Regions from separate parts of the Mycolicibacterium sichuanense genome, predicted to be linked through region 1. Evidence: riboswitches for the same ligand, from Rfam matches in the RefSeq annotation. Region 1 holds a riboswitch; the other holds the start of a gene.
What was found. Region 1 has a riboswitch for glycine ahead of gcvP (aminomethyl-transferring glycine dehydrogenase). Riboswitches for the same ligand answer to the same signal wherever they lie in the genome.
Positions count from the first base shown of each region.

Region 2: linked by a shared signal. The riboswitch ahead of SBI80_RS04530 (L-serine ammonia-lyase) and the one ahead of gcvP (aminomethyl-transferring glycine dehydrogenase) in region 1 are both predicted to bind glycine.

Region 1 covers NZ_JAWQPU010000006.1:401,232-408,578, forward strand. Annotated here, with positions in the region: gene SBI80_RS20295 (alpha/beta fold hydrolase) at 1-510, opposite strand, end outside; gene gcvP (aminomethyl-transferring glycine dehydrogenase) at 520-3,390, opposite strand; glycine riboswitch at 3,432-3,551, opposite strand; glycine riboswitch at 3,552-3,650, opposite strand; gene SBI80_RS20305 (MerR family transcriptional regulator) at 3,683-4,306, opposite strand; gene SBI80_RS20310 (bifunctional nuclease family protein) at 4,521-5,015, opposite strand; gene ftsR (transcriptional regulator FtsR) at 5,073-5,810, opposite strand; gene garA (glycogen accumulation regulator GarA) at 5,810-6,286, opposite strand; gene gcvH (glycine cleavage system protein GcvH) at 6,413-6,808, opposite strand; gene SBI80_RS20330 (DUF881 domain-containing protein) at 6,859-7,347, opposite strand, start outside.
Region 2 covers NZ_JAWQPU010000001.1:931,197-938,543, reverse strand. Annotated here, with positions in the region: gene SBI80_RS04560 (sensor histidine kinase) at 1-729, opposite strand, end outside; gene nagA (N-acetylglucosamine-6-phosphate deacetylase) at 870-2,018, opposite strand; gene nagB (glucosamine-6-phosphate deaminase) at 2,027-2,812, opposite strand; gene SBI80_RS04545 (PTS sugar transporter subunit IIA) at 2,813-3,298, opposite strand; gene SBI80_RS04540 (PTS transporter subunit EIIC) at 3,435-5,027, shown strand; glycine riboswitch at 5,133-5,222, shown strand; gene SBI80_RS04530 (L-serine ammonia-lyase) at 5,471-6,862, shown strand; gene SBI80_RS04525 (extracellular catalytic domain type 1 short-chain-length polyhydroxyalkanoate depolymerase) at 6,867-7,347, opposite strand, start outside.

The DNA of each region.
Region 1 (7,347 bases):
CCGGAACGTCCTGCGGTTGGCCAGCCGCGCGGCGAGCGGCCCAAGTGGTCCCCGCAGCACCTTCTGCATCGGCCGCAGGGATGCCCGTTCCAGGATCACGCTGCCGTTGGTGAGTACTGCCGCGCGAAGGTCGAAACTCAAGCGCCTCTCGATGTCTCGAGCCAGTAGCTCGGTGGCGACCGAGGTGCCCATGTCGTGGGCGACGAGCACCACTGGCCCGGAGATCTCGGCCGCCACGACCGTCTCCACCAGGTCGGACTGCTCGAACAGGCTGTAGCGATGCGGTCGGGGTTTGTCGGACAAGCCGAACCCGAGGAAGTCCATCGTCAGCCAGGCGCGATCACCCAGGTGGGGCACCACGCTGCGGTAGTCGTACGAGCTCGACGGATACCCGTGCAGCATCAGCACCGTCGGCCCGGTACCCGCCGATGCCCGGACGAAGACCGAACCCACCGGCGTCTCGACGAAGTGTCCTCCGTCGAGCCAGTCCTCGACGCTTCTGGGCAACATCGGCCCAGGTTAGGCGAAGGCCTCCACCGGCGGGCAGGAGCACACCAGATTGCGGTCACCGTAGGCGCTGTCGATGCGGCGCACCGGCGGCCACACCTTGGGCCGGAAGCCCTTGCCAAGCGGGTAGGCCGCCTGCTCGCGGGTGTAGGGGTGCTTCCAGTTCTCCACCAGTAGGCACTCGGCGGTGTGGGGGGCACCGCGCAGCGGGTTGTCCTCGACCGACCAGGCCCCGGAACCGACCTGGTCGATCTCGGCGCGGATCGAGATCATGGCCTCGCAGAAGGCGTCCACCTCGGCCAGGCTCTCACTCTCGGTGGGCTCGACCATCAGCGTGCCCGCGACGGGGAAGCTCATGGTCGGCGCGTGAAAACCGTAGTCTGCCAACCGCTTCGCCACGTCGTCGACCGTGACGCCGGTGGTCTTGGTGATGGTGCGCAGATCCAGGATGCACTCGTGGGCCACCATGCCGTTCTCGCCCGTGTAGAGCACGGGGTAGTACTCGTCGAGCCGGCGGGCGATGTAGTTGGCCGACGCGATCGCGGTCAGGGTCGCCGCGCGCAGGCCGGGTGCTCCCATCATGCGGATGTAGGCCCACGTGATCGGCAGGATCGAGGCCGAACCGTAGGGCGCCGCCGACACCGTGTAGTGCTCACCGAGTTCGTCGGCGCGCGGATGTCCCGGCAGGTACGGCGCCAGATGGCTGCGCACCGCGACCGGCCCGACACCGGGACCGCCGCCGCCGTGCGGGATGCAGAAGGTCTTGTGCAGGTTCAGGTGGCTGACGTCGCCGCCGAAATGCCCCGGCCGGGCCAGCCCGACGAGCGCGTTCAGGTTCGCGCCGTCGACGTACACCTGTCCTCCTACGTCGTGGACGGCGGCACAGATCTCCTCGACGTCGTGCTCGTAGACGCCGTGCGTCGACGGGTAGGTGATCATCAGCGCCGCGACCCGGTCGCCGTGTTCGGCGATCTTGGCGCGCAGGTCGTCCAGGTCGACGTCACCGTTGGCACGGCAGGCGACCACTACGACGCGCATACCGGCCAGCGCCGCGGACGCCGCGTTGGTGCCGTGCGCGCTCGACGGGATCAGGCAGATGTTGCGTTGCGCGTCACCACGACTCAGGTGGTAGGCCTGGATGGCGAGCAACCCGGCGTACTCCCCCTGCGATCCCGCGTTGGGCTGCAGCGACACCGAGTCGTAGCCGGTGAGCTGGGTGAGCCAGGTCTCGAGGTCGGCGATCAGCTTGCGCAGCCCCGGGGTGTCCGATGCCGGTCCGAACGGGTGCTGACGGGCGAACTCCGGCCAGGTGATGGGTTCCATCTCGGCGGCGGCGTTGAGCTTCATCGTGCACGAACCCAGCGGAATCATGCTGCGGTCGAGCGCGATGTCCTTGTCCGACAGCGAGCGCAGGTAGCGCATCATCTCGGTCTCGGTGCGGTAGCGCGTGAAGGCGGGGTGGGTCAGGAACGGCGAGGTGCGGGTGGCGATCTCCGGGCCCGCCCAGTGTTGACCGCCGCGGCTCGCGCCGAAGGCCTCGAGCACCTGCTCGACGTGGGTGGCGGTGGTCGCCTCGTCACATGACATCGAGACGTGGTCGGCGTCGACGAGCCACACGTTGATGCCGCGCTCCTTGGCGGCGGCGCGGACCTCCTCGGCCCGGCCGGGCACGCGGGCGAGCACGGTGTCGAAGAACGCGTCGTGCACCACCTCGACACCGGCGTCGGTGAGTCCGCTGGCGATCGCCAGCGCATTGCCGTGGACCCTGTGCGCGATTGCAGTCAGTCCGTCGGCGCCGTGGTAGCTGGCGTACATCGCCGCCATCACCGCGAGCAGCACCTGCGCGGTGCAGATGTTGCTGGTGGCCTTGTCGCGGCGGATGTGCTGCTCACGGGTCTGCAGGGCCAGCCGGTAGGCGGCCGACCCGTCGGCGTCCACCGACACGCCGACCAGGCGGCCGGGCAGCTGACGGGCATGCTTGGCGTGCACGGCCAGGTAACCGGCATGCGGGCCGCCGAATCCCATTGGGACGCCGAAGCGTTGGGTGGTGCCGAACGCGACGTCGGCGCCGAGGTCTCCCGGCGGGGTGATCAGCGTGGCAGCCAGCAGGTCGGCACCGATCGCGACCAGTGCGCCGCGCTCGTGGGCCTGAGCGACCAGTGCACTCCAGTCGGTGACGCGTCCGCTGGCGCCAGGCAGCTGCACGATGACGCCGAAGAAGTCCCCATCGGGCAGGCCCTCGCGCAGGTCGGCGGTGACGACCTCGATGCCCAGCGGCTTGGCGCGCGTCTCGATCACCGCGGCAGTCTGGGCGTAGACGTCGACGTCCACGGCGATCCGGTTCACCGAACCCTTCACCGCGCGGTGCATCAGCGTCATGGCCTCTGCGGCCGCGGTGCCCTCGTCGAGCATGGAGGCGTTGGCGACCTCGAGGCCGGTGAGGTCCTCGACCATGGTTTGGAAGTTCAGCAGCGCCTCGAGCCGGCCCTGGCTGATCTCGGGCTGGTAGGGCGTGTAGGCCGTGTACCAGGCGGGGTTCTCCAGGATGTTGCGGCGCAGCACGGCCGGGGTGAGCGTGTCGAAGTACCCCTGACCGATCATCGAGACGGCGACGGTGTTCGCGTCGGCCATCGCGCGCAGTTCGGCCAGCGACTGCTCCTCCGACGCGGGCGGCGGAAGCTGGTCGAGTCCGGGCGCCACGCCATCGGCGGTCAGCGCGTCGAGAATGCCCGCGGGCAGCGCCTTCTCGGCCAGTTCGCCGAGGCTGTCGACACCGATGACCCCGAACATCGTCGCGACGGCGTCGGTGTCGGGTCCGATGTGCCGGTCGGAGAAGCGGGGGGTGTGGTGCTCATTGCGGGGATGGGGCGGGGTACCGGACAAGGGAGGACCTCTCACACGTCAGAGCGTGGAACCGCTAGCGGTCCTCTCCCTCTGTCGTCGACCCGTGACGGGTGCCTGAGAGATTCGGCCGGAGCCGGCCAGGGCCGGTTTCTGCCTTTCCCCATGGGCGGGCGAACATCCGCCGCTTTCCAGAGGCATCGTGGCTCCGCGCGGTCCTGGGTGCCTGAGAGGTTGACGGAGAGGTGTTGCTCCTTCGGCGTCCGCAGCTGGCGACCACGGAACTCTCCCGCGAGGGGGCGATGCGGTGCCGAGTCTACCGGAGTGCCGGGATCTAGCCGATCTTGCGGTCGCGGTGCTTGCGGCGCGAGGCCAGCTCGTCCTCGGGGCTGGGGATGGACTCCCCGCCGTCGGCACGCTCACCCGGGAAGTCGGCGATGGCGCCGGTGAGTTCGCGCATGGCACCCGAGACCGCGATGCCGAACACGCCCTGACCACCTTGCAGAAGGTCGACGACCTCTTCGGCGGAGGTGCATTCGTAGACCGTGGTGCCATCGGAGAACAGCGTGATGTTCGCGAGGTCCTTGACGCCGCGCTGGCGTAGGTGATCGACCGCGACACGGATGTTGTGCAGCGAGATGCCGGTGTCCAGAAGCCGTTTGACGATCTTGAGGACCAGGATGTCCTTGAACGAGTACAGCCGCTGGCTGCCCGAGCCCGCCGCACCGCGGATGGACGGGACCACCAGCGAGGTGCGTGCCCAGTAGTCCAGCTGGCGGTAGGTGATGCCCGCGATCTGGCACGCACTGGGACCGCGGTAGCCAACCAATTCGTCCGGCACCGAGTCGTCGGGAAACAGGCCCGCCTGGATGGGTTCGCCAGGTGCGGCTGAGACCACCCGCTCCGGGGTGCCGCTGGATGTGAGATCCAACTGCTCCTGACGTGGCGTGTCGCCCACTGCCCATCCTCTCGCCGATCGAACTGGATACGTGCCCACGAGCCGTCAGCGACGGTTCAGCACGTTTGCTCCGAGTTCTCGAGTATGTCGAGCATACGCTCCCTGCTCGGCACTCACTGCCTCTCGTAGTGAATGAAGTATGGCTGTCGACGGGTTCCATCGGGGAAACTCGCTCCGCGTGTCGAGCGCGTGAGACGTATCCGTGACTATCGCGTCAGGTGGCCTTGAAGTCGTCGGGAGACACACTGTCGAGGAACTCCTTGAACTTCTCGACCTCGTCCTCGCGCACCGCGCCGGTGGTCTCCTCGTCGGACTCGTCCGGAATCAGCAGGCCCGCCTCGGCGAGCACCGCCTCCTCGACGTAGATCGGCACCCCGACCCGCATGGCGATCGCCACCGAGTCCGAGGGGCGCGCCGAGACCTTGATGTCGCGGTCGAAGACCAGGTCGGCGTAGAAGGTGCCCTCCTGCAGGTCGACGATCCGCACTTCCTTGAGCGAATGGCCAAGGGCGGTAATCAGATCCCGGATCAAATCGTGGGTCAGCGGGCGGGCCGGTTCGACGCCCTGCTGCTCCAGCGCGATCGCCTGGGCCTCGGTCTGACCGATCCAGATCGGCAGGTAGCGATCACCATTGGATTCGCGTAGCAGCAGAACCGGCTGGTTCTGGGGCTGCTCAACGCGAATTCCGATCACACGAACTTCGCCCATCTGTGTCTGCCCTCCGCCTGAAAGCCGGTCCTGAAACCGTCGTGCCGAGTCTAATCCTCAGCGATCGAGTACGTCGCGCACCGCAGACTTGATCAGCGAGGTGTGCAACGTGATGGCCAGTGCAGCGACCTCGCGGGCCAGGTCGTCGGCGCGGTCTCGCGCGCCTGCCTTGACCACCGGCCCGGCGATCTGGGCGATCAGGTCCGACTGCCGGTCGGCGGCCGAACGGAACGCCCGCAGGTGCCGGGGTTCGACGCCGTAGTCGGCCAAGGCCTTGGCGCACTGCGCCGTCACGACAGAGTGCTCGTCGAAGAACCCACCGGGCCCGGTCCTGATCACGCCCGCCTTGATCAGCGAGCCGAGGAGTTCTTCGTCGACCCCAGAGCGGGACAGCAGGTCCTCCCGGCTCAGCCGGACCTGGGCCGGCGCGACGGCGGCCGTGTCGTAGGCGCTGGCGTCACCGGCCCGGTCCTGCGAGACCTGGACCAATCGCGGTACGCCATAACCGGTTCCGGTGTCGGGGAGCGCCCCGTCGGGCTGCGCGTCGAGTTGGGCCTTGATGACCTTCAACGGCAGGTAGTGGTCCCGCTGAGCGGTCAGGATGAAGCGCAACCGCGCACAGTCGTATGCGGTGAATCGCCGGTAGCCCGAGCCCGAGCGTTGCGGCGTGACCAGACCTTCGGCTTCCAGGAAGCGGATCTTGGAGATGGTCACGTCCGGAAAGTCGGGTCGCAGCGAGTCGAGGACCGCTCCGATCGACATCCCGGCGAGCGCTGGGGTGTCGGGCGCGGTCATTAGCCTGCCGTGCTGCCGTCGTCGCCCTTCGGTCCGGTGAGGAAGACCAGTCGGAACTTTCCGATCTGGACTTCGTCGCCGTTTGCCAGCACCGCGGAGTCCACGGGCTCGCGGTTGACGTAGGTGCCGTTGAGACTGCCGACGTCGACGACCTGGAACTCACCGGACTCGAGCCGGAACTCCGCGTGGCGGCGGCTGACGGTGACGTCGTCGAGGAAGATGTCGCTGTCGGGGTGGCGACCCGCCGAGGTGCGCGCTTGATCGAGCAGGAATCGCGACCCTGCGTTCGGACCGCGCTTGACGACGAGCAGGGCCGAACCAGCCGGAAGTCCCTCGACTCCCGATACGGCGTTGTCACCGCCCGTTGCTGGCGGGGCGTCCAATTCGTTGAGGAAGTCCGATCGAAAGACCGATGTGGTCTCGACCGTCACTTCTTCGGACTGATCAGCTCCCGAACTGGTGTCGTTGTCCGTCACCCGGTGCTCCTCACTGGCTGCTGTGGCGATGGTCGGCGGACACGCCAACCACGACGCCGGCCGTCATGCGTCTCGAGACGACCGTACCGCGCGCCGGGGTCGGCCGTGTCCACCACCGCCTGAATTTCATTCGTCGAGGGTCGCGCCGTAGGCGTCGGCGTCGAGCAGACCGTCGAGTGCCTCGGAGAGCTCGGCGGCATCGATCTGCAGGTCGACGAGCCATCCGGCGCCGTACGGATCGGAGTTGACCAACTCCGGCGAGTCCGCGACGTCGCCGTTGACGGCAACCACTTTCGCGGTGATCGGGGCGTACAGATCCGAATTCGACTTCGTCGACTCGACGGTGCCGAACTCGGCGCCGGCGGTGACTTCGGCGTCGACGTCGGGCAGCTCGACGAAGACGACGTCCCCGAGCGCGGCCTGGGCGTAGTCAGTGATGCCGACCCGGACGGTGTCGTCGCCGGTCCGACGCACCCATTCGTGTTCCTCGGTGTAGTAGAGATCGGACGGAATCTCGCTCACTGGGCTCCTCATTGGCCTCGGTGGTCATCAGCGTGGTGCGGATGTCGTGCTCACTTGACTGGCTGAGCGTATTGGCGGGGTTTCGGTTGCCGCAAGGCGGTCACGTTCACCACGCCAGCCTGTTGCACCGACATTGTGCCGCCAACCCGCTCGACACTGTCCACGGCCCCGCCTGGGATGTTCATCGCGGCGGCCAGGGTGGCCGGATCGCCAATTGCCAGAACGGAATAGGGCGGGGACAGCGTGGTGCCGTCGACGACGAGCGCACCGGGCTGCCCGACCACCCAGGTGTCGACGCCGACCCGCACCGGCGGCTGGACCGGACCGCTGATCTGCATGGCCTCGGCGCCCGCGGCGCGCAGCTCGTTGACCACGTCCAGCATGGTCTCCGGCGACACTCCAGGAGCGGTGTCGGCGATGGCGATCGTCACTCCGGGTCCGGTGGCAGCCACCGTGCCGATCAGGATCGACAGGGCCGCCAGCCGCGCCCGCGCGTTCTCGATCGCCGCCTCGTCGTTGCTGCCCGAGAACTGCAGCGA
Region 2 (7,347 bases), on a different contig from region 1:
AGTCAGCGGTGTTCGCAGTTCGTGCGAGGCAACCGCGGCGAAGTCGCGCGCGGACTCCAGCGCGGCCTTGGTGCGCTGCTGCTCGGTGCCGATGCGGGCCAGCATGCCCTCGACGGCCTCGGCGATCTCCACCGCCTCCCGCACGCCGCGCACCTGGACCTCGTCGGGCATGGACTGGGCGTTGATGGCGCGTGCCTGCTGCGCGAGCAGGCGGAAGGGATTGATCATCAGCAACGAGATCACCCACCCGACGATCACCGTTCCCGCGATCACGCCGCTGCAGATCAGCAACACCCGCATGTGCAGCTCGTCGATCCGGTGTTGCGTCTCGGCCAACGGGGCACCAAGCGCGATCGATCCCATTCCAGCGGCAAACGTGCGCACGCGGTACTGCACACCGTCGATCGAGGTGGTGGCGTACCCGTTGGGCAACTCGGGCAGGACTATGTTCGTCGGCACCGACACCGTGATGCCGCCGATGCGGGCGGTCCGCACCACGTTGCCGTCGGGCATCGGCTGCTGGGCGTCGGTGTTGGGCGAGCTGTTCAGCAGCGTGCTGACGTCACCGAGGCTGCTCACCGAATCGAGCCGGCGATCGAGCTGGCTGTACTGGTCGTCGGTGACACCCACCCACACCCACGTGCCGAGGACGATGACCAGCAAGATCACTGCGAGCGCGGAGACCACCACGATGGCCCGCAGGGACAGGACCCGGGTCAGTGGTGACATCAATCGGTACACCCGATCGTTGATTTCCACTATCGGAATCGCCGAGGGAGCCCTGGGCCTCTGGCGGCCGTGATCAACACCCCTGACACGCTACTGAGGGTACGTGGGCCGTGCTGCACGCGGCCGGTCTCGCGCGACCCTCATGCGGGTGCGGGGTCGGCGACCCACCCGCCACGGCGCAACGCGCCCGTCACGACGAGGTCGCCGTCGAGTACTACCGCGTCCGCGGGGGCCCCGGCCACCAGGCCCGCATGGGGAAGCCCGAGTGCGCGAGCGGGATTCAGCGACGCCTGCCGGACCGCCAGGTGCAGCGCCTCGTCTCTGGGCAGGCCGCTGTGTTCCACGGCGAACGCGAACACCCGGTCCATCGTCGCGGTACTGCCTGCGATGGTGTCCGTGCCCGCAACCCTGGCCACCCCGTCGACCACGTCCACGGCCAGGGGGCCGAGCAGGTAGCGTCCGTCGGTCATCCCGGTGGCGGCCATCGCATCGGTCACGAGCGACACCCGGTCGGGTCCCACCGTCGCCGTGACGTGCCGATAGACCGCGGGATGAACGTGAACGCCGTCGGTGATCACCTCGACGGTCACGCGCGAATCCTCCAGCAGCGCGACGATGGGCCCCGGCTCGCGGCGATCGATCGGGCGCATGGCGTTGAACAGGTGCGTGGCCACGGTGGCACCGGCCTCGATCGCCGCTGCGGCCTGGGCGTAGGTGGCCTCGGTGTGCCCCACCGCCACCACTACACCGGCGGCCACCAGCTGGCGGATGGCCGCGAGCGCGCCGTCGCGTTCCGGTGCGATGGTGACCATGCGGATCGCGCCGCTCGCGGCGTCCAGGAGGCGGTCGATCTCGTCGGGATCCGGGTCGCGCATCAGGTCGGGTCGGTGCGCACCACACCTCGATGTGGACAGCCACGGACCTTCGAGGTGGATGCCGTCGATCAGACCGGCGCGGACGTCGCCCGCCAATTCACCCACCTGCCTGAGCAATTCGTCGGGGTCAGCGGTGACCAGCGACGCGACGAGCCCGGTACTGCCGTGGCGTCGGTGCAACCCGACGGCAGTGACGGTCTCGGAGTGGACGGCGGTCGAGAAGTTGGCTCCGGCGCCGCCGTGCAGGTGGGTGTCGACGAACCCGGGGACCACCGTCGCCGCGCCGAGCGCGTGGTCGGGCGCCCGCGGCGGAGCACCCGCGCCCACCGCGGTCACCCCACCGTCGGACATCTCGATCCAGCCGGGGCGCAACGACTCTCGGCCGGTCAATACGGTAGCTGCGGTGAGGAGCATGACCGAGTTCAGATGCCTTGCCAGGCCGGCTTGGACTGGTAGGTCTCACGGTAGTAGTCGACCAGTTGCAGCCGTCGGGCGGCGGCGTCGTCGAGCAGGACCGTCACGTGCGGATGGTGCTGCAGGACGGTCGCAGGCCACATCGCACTGACCGGACCCTCCACCAGGTGGTGAACCGCCTCCGCCTTGCTGCGGCCCGTGGCCACCAGGATGACGTGCCGAGCCTGCATGATCGTTCCAAGCCCCTGGGTCAGGCAGTGCGTCGGCACCGCGTCGACGTCGTCGCCGAAGAAGCGGGCGTTGTCGATTCGCGTCTGCCGCGTCAGCGTCTTGATCCGCGTCCGCGAGGCCAGGGACGAGCCCGGCTCGTTGAACGCGATGTGCCCGTCGGTGCCGATCCCGAGGATCTGCAGGTCGACGCCACCGGCAGCGCGGATGGCGTCCTCGTAGGCCTCGCACGCCGCGGGGATGGCGGCCGCTGCGCCATCGGGACCCTGCACGGCGCCGGGGGCGAAGTCCACCCGCGAGACGAACACCGTGTCGATCACCGTCCGGTACCGCTCGGGGTGGTCGACCGGCAGCCCGACGTATTCGTCGAGGGTGAAGCCGCGGGCTTGCCGGAACGAGATCTCGCCGGCCTCGTGGCGTGCCACCAGTTCGTCGTAGATCGCCAGCGGCGAGGACCCGGTGGCCAGACCGAGCACCGCCGTGGCCTTGCGCTGCAGCAGCAGAGTGATCGCGTCGGCGGCGATCCCGCCGATCTCGCCGGCGTCGCGGCAGATGACGACTTCCATCTAGGTGGCCGCCGTCGGCTTGGTCGCGGTGAAGAGAGTTTCCCCGGTCGCTATCTCGGCACCCGACGTCACCGCGTCGGAGGCGACGACGTTTCCTGGCTCGCGCTCGTCCATCACGACCACGGGAACGATGGGATCGAGCCCCTTGGCCACGATCGCGGGTACGTCGTAGGTGATGACCAGTTGACCCGCCGTGACCTCGTCGCCCTGACTGACGTGGGTCGTGAAGCCCTCACCCTTCAGCGCGACGGTGTCCAGCCCCAGGTGCACCAACACGCCGACGCCGTCCGGGGTGAGGACTACGTAGGCATGCGGAAGCAGTTTCAGCAGTCGTCCGCTCACCGGCGCGACGGCCTCTACGACAGCGCTGGGGGGTTCGACCGCCGCGCCGTAGCCGACCATGCCCTGCGAGAAGACCGGATCGGAGACGTCGCGAAGCGGTATCGCACGTCCCGAGATCGGGGCGAGGACTGATGTGGTGCTCACTGCGGCTCCTTCGTGGCGACTGTGTGCCCAACAATACGAGCGCCCCGCAACAGGGTCTCGTGGTCCGGGGTTCTCGTCTAAGCTTCCGCACAGCGTGGGCGGGGGCGACGGGTGCGCACGAGGAGGGTGACCGACGATGAGCGAGACCATCGAAAATCAAGGGCCGCAACCGAAGTCGGGGCTGCGCATTCCGGGGTTCGCGCAGCTGCAGCGGCTTGGCAAGAGCCTCATGCTGCCGATCGCAGTGCTGCCGGCGGCCGGAATCCTGCTGCGGCTGGGCCAAGACGATCTGCTCGGGCGCATCAAGGCACCGGTCATCGGGCCGTTCTTCCAAGCGATGAGCGCGGCGGGCGACGCGATCTTCAGCAATCTCCCGCTGCTCTTCGCCGTCGGCGTCGCCATCGGATTCGCCAAGAAGGCAGACGGTTCGACGGCGCTGGCCGCCGTCGTCGGCTATCTGGTGGTTCAGGCGGTGTTCAAGACGATGTCGCCGATCGTCCTGGCCGGTCAGGTCGACAAGGCGGGCGAGCAGGCCCAGATCAACTACAGCGTGTTCGCTGGAATCGTGGTCGGTCTGCTCACCGCGTGGCTCTTCGATCGCTATCACACCATTCAATTACCCTCGTATCTCGGCTTTTTCGGGGGTCGGCGCTTCGTGCCGATCGTGGTCTCCCTGGCGTGCCTCTTCCTGTCGTTCGCGATGAGCTACTGCTACCCGCTCTTCGACGCGGGCTTGACCGGCCTCGGCAAGTTCATCGGCGGCTCGGGAGCAATTGGCGCGTTCGTCTATGGATTCGCCAACCGCATGCTGATCCCGCTCGGTCTGCACCACATCGTGAATTCCTTCGTGTGGTTCATCTACGGCGACTATCAGGCCCCCGACGGCAAGGTGGTCACCGGTGAGCTCACCCGCTTCGCCGCGGGTGATCCCTCCGCGGGTCTGCTGACCTCGGGCTTCTATCCGATCCTGATGTTCGGTCTGCCGGCCGCCGCGCTGGCGATGATCCACGTCGCCAACAAGAAGCAGCGCAAGGTGGCAGTCGGCATCCTGTCGGCGGCCGCACTGACCGCCTTCCTCACCGGTGTCACCGAGCCGCTCGAGTTCGCGTTCATGTTCGTGGCCTTCCCTCTCTACGTCATCCACGCCGTGCTCACCGGGCTGTCCCTGGCGATTGCCTACCTGCTCGACATCCACCTCGGCTTCTCGTTCTCCGCCGGCCTCATCGATCTGCTCCTGTACGGCACCGCGCCGGCCGCGAAGAACATCCCGCTGCTCATCGGCATGGGCGTGGTGTTCTTCGTCGTCTACTACCTGCTGTTCCGCTTCGCGATCACGAAGTGGAACATGCGGACCCCCGGCCGGGAACCCGACGACGAGTTCGAGGCCGAAGAGCGGGCCAACCTCGGCGAGGGCGCCGATGCAGCCACCGCGGTGATGCCGGGTGCGCCAGGCACCGCGACCGAGACCCGCACCGCCCCCGCGCCCGCGCAGGTCGCGGAGAGCACCGCCGAGCAACTCATCGCCGCCTTCGGTGGTCGGGCCAACCTCGTCAACGTCGACGCCTGCATCACGCGCCTGCGCATGGAGGTGGCCGACACCGGCAAGGTCGACCAGGCTCGACTCAAGAGCCTCGGCGCTGCCGGTGTCATCGAGGTCGGCAACAACGTCCAGGCGGTCTTCGGGACCCAGGCGGAGGTCTTGAAGAACGACATCATCGACGTCCTCTAGGACGCCGGGCGCCGAAACGACCCCCGCGACGCTGGCCGCCTGACCGCTTTCATGGCAAGGGCGCTTGATCGCGAGTAAGTTTCCGTCCACAACTCAATACGCTGTCGACGCGCAGCGGGAGATCCCCGTTCTCGGGGTGCCGTAGGAGCAACATCCTCCCCAGGAATCTCTCAGGCCCAGTACCGCCGCGCCGAGGCAACTCTGGAGAAAGCGCCGGGCACGACAGCGGCACTTACCGAAGGTGAATGGCACGCCCGTGGCGTCGCTCAATCTCTCAGGTCTCAGGACAGAGCGGGGAGGCGACCTGCACCGTCACATGCCGACCAGAGGTTCATCATGTCCATCCCAGCCCAGTCCATTTCCACCCTGCAAATTCCCACCCAGCCTCTTCCCACCCAGCCTCTTCCCACCCCGCCAATTCCCACCCAGTCCCTCGCCACCCGATGACCATCAGCGTCTTCGAGCTGTTCTCCGTCGGCATCGGCCCATCGAGTTCGCACACCGTCGGCCCGATGCGCGCCGCGGCGCGCTTCGCCGGCGAGGTCAGCCAGCGCGGGTTGCTCGATGCGACGGCGGACGTGCGCGTGGACCTGTACGGATCGCTGGCCGCCACCGGTGCGGGTCACGGCACGATGGCCGCGATCCTGCTCGGGTTGGAGGGTTTCGCGCCCGAGACCATCGACACCGACGAGATGGAGAGTCGGTTGTCCACCCTGCGGGAGCAGGGTTGGATCCTATTCGGCGGCGCCCAGCAAGTGGCACTGACCGAGGATGCGATGGTGTTGCGGCCCTTGACCGTTCACGAGCGGCACGCCAACGCGATGACGCTCGCCGCGTTCGATGCGGACGGCACCGAGCTGCACCGGCAGACGTACTTCTCGGTCGGCGGCGGCTTCATCGTCAGCGCCGACGACGAGCTCCCGGATGGCGATCGACCTTCACCCGTCGACGCTCCCCTCGCCTTCGACAGTGCCGCCCGGCTGCTCCAGCTCGCCGACGCCCAAGGTCTCGCGATCAGCCAGGTCATGCTCGCCAACGAGTGCGCCACCCGCTCAGAGGACGAGGTGCGCACCGGCCTGCTGCACATCCACCAGGTGATGCTGCAGTGCCAGCGCAAGGGCATCGAACGCACCGGCAATCTGCCGGGCACCCTCGGCGTGCGACGGCGGGCCCACGATTGGTACGAGCGTCTCGACCGCGACGATCCCGACCGCGACGTCGCCTTCGCCGAGGACTGGGTGAACCTGGTCGCACTCGCGGTCAACGAGGAGAACGCGTCCGGCGGACGCGTGGTCACGGCCCCGACGAACGGGGCCGCGGGCATCATTCCCGCCGTATTGCACTATGCGCTGCACTACACCCGCGCGGGCGACGCCGACCCCGACGACGTGGTGGTGCGGTTCCTGCTCACTGCGGGCGCCATCGGTTCACTGTTCAAGCAGCGGGCGTCCATCTCGGGCGCCGAGGTCGGCTGCCAGGGCGAGGTTGGTTCGGCAGCCGCGATGGCGGCGGGAGCGCTGGCCGAGATCCTCGGCGGCACCGCGCAGCAGGTCGAGAACGCCGCCGAGATCGCCATGGAGCACAGCCTGGGCCTGACGTGCGACCCGATCGCCGGCCTGGTGCAGATCCCGTGCATCGAGCGCAATGCGATCTCGGCCGGCAAGGCCATCAACGCCGCGCGGATGGCACTGCGCGGGGACGGTTTTCACCGCGTCAGCCTCGACCAGGTGATCGAGACGATGCGCGCCACCGGGCTGGACATGAACTCCAAGTACAAGGAGACCTCGACCGGCGGACTGGCCATGCACGTTCCGGTCAACCGGGTGGAGTGCTGAGACCTCACCTACCGTGGGCGGTGAAGAATTGCGCGCTGGCCAGCGACGCGTTCGTCGCCCCCGTGGTGGGCCCGGCGTCGGGCAGGGCGAAGTTGCCGCTGGGCCAGGTGTGTCCGCCGCCGTCGATCTGGATGAACACCGCCGACGTGCCACCGGCGCAGCCCACCGAGGTGTAGCGCCGCAGACCGGTACCGTCGCCGACCGAGGGCAGGGCCTCCTCCACCGGGGCGTCCGAGCAGCCGTCCGCGGCGCGCCATCGGGCCGCCAGCGCCGGCGCCGAGAGGATGTCGCTGGCGCCACCCCGACCCACCATGCCGCCGCCACCGAACGGCACCACACCGTCGGCGGTGCCGTGGAACTGCAGGACCGACACCGGCCGCGACGGCGCGCACGGAACCCCCGAGCCGAGCGTGCCCGCCACCGGCGCGACGGCCGCGACGACGTCGGCGCGATCGCAGGCCAATCGATTGGCCATGAAACCCCCG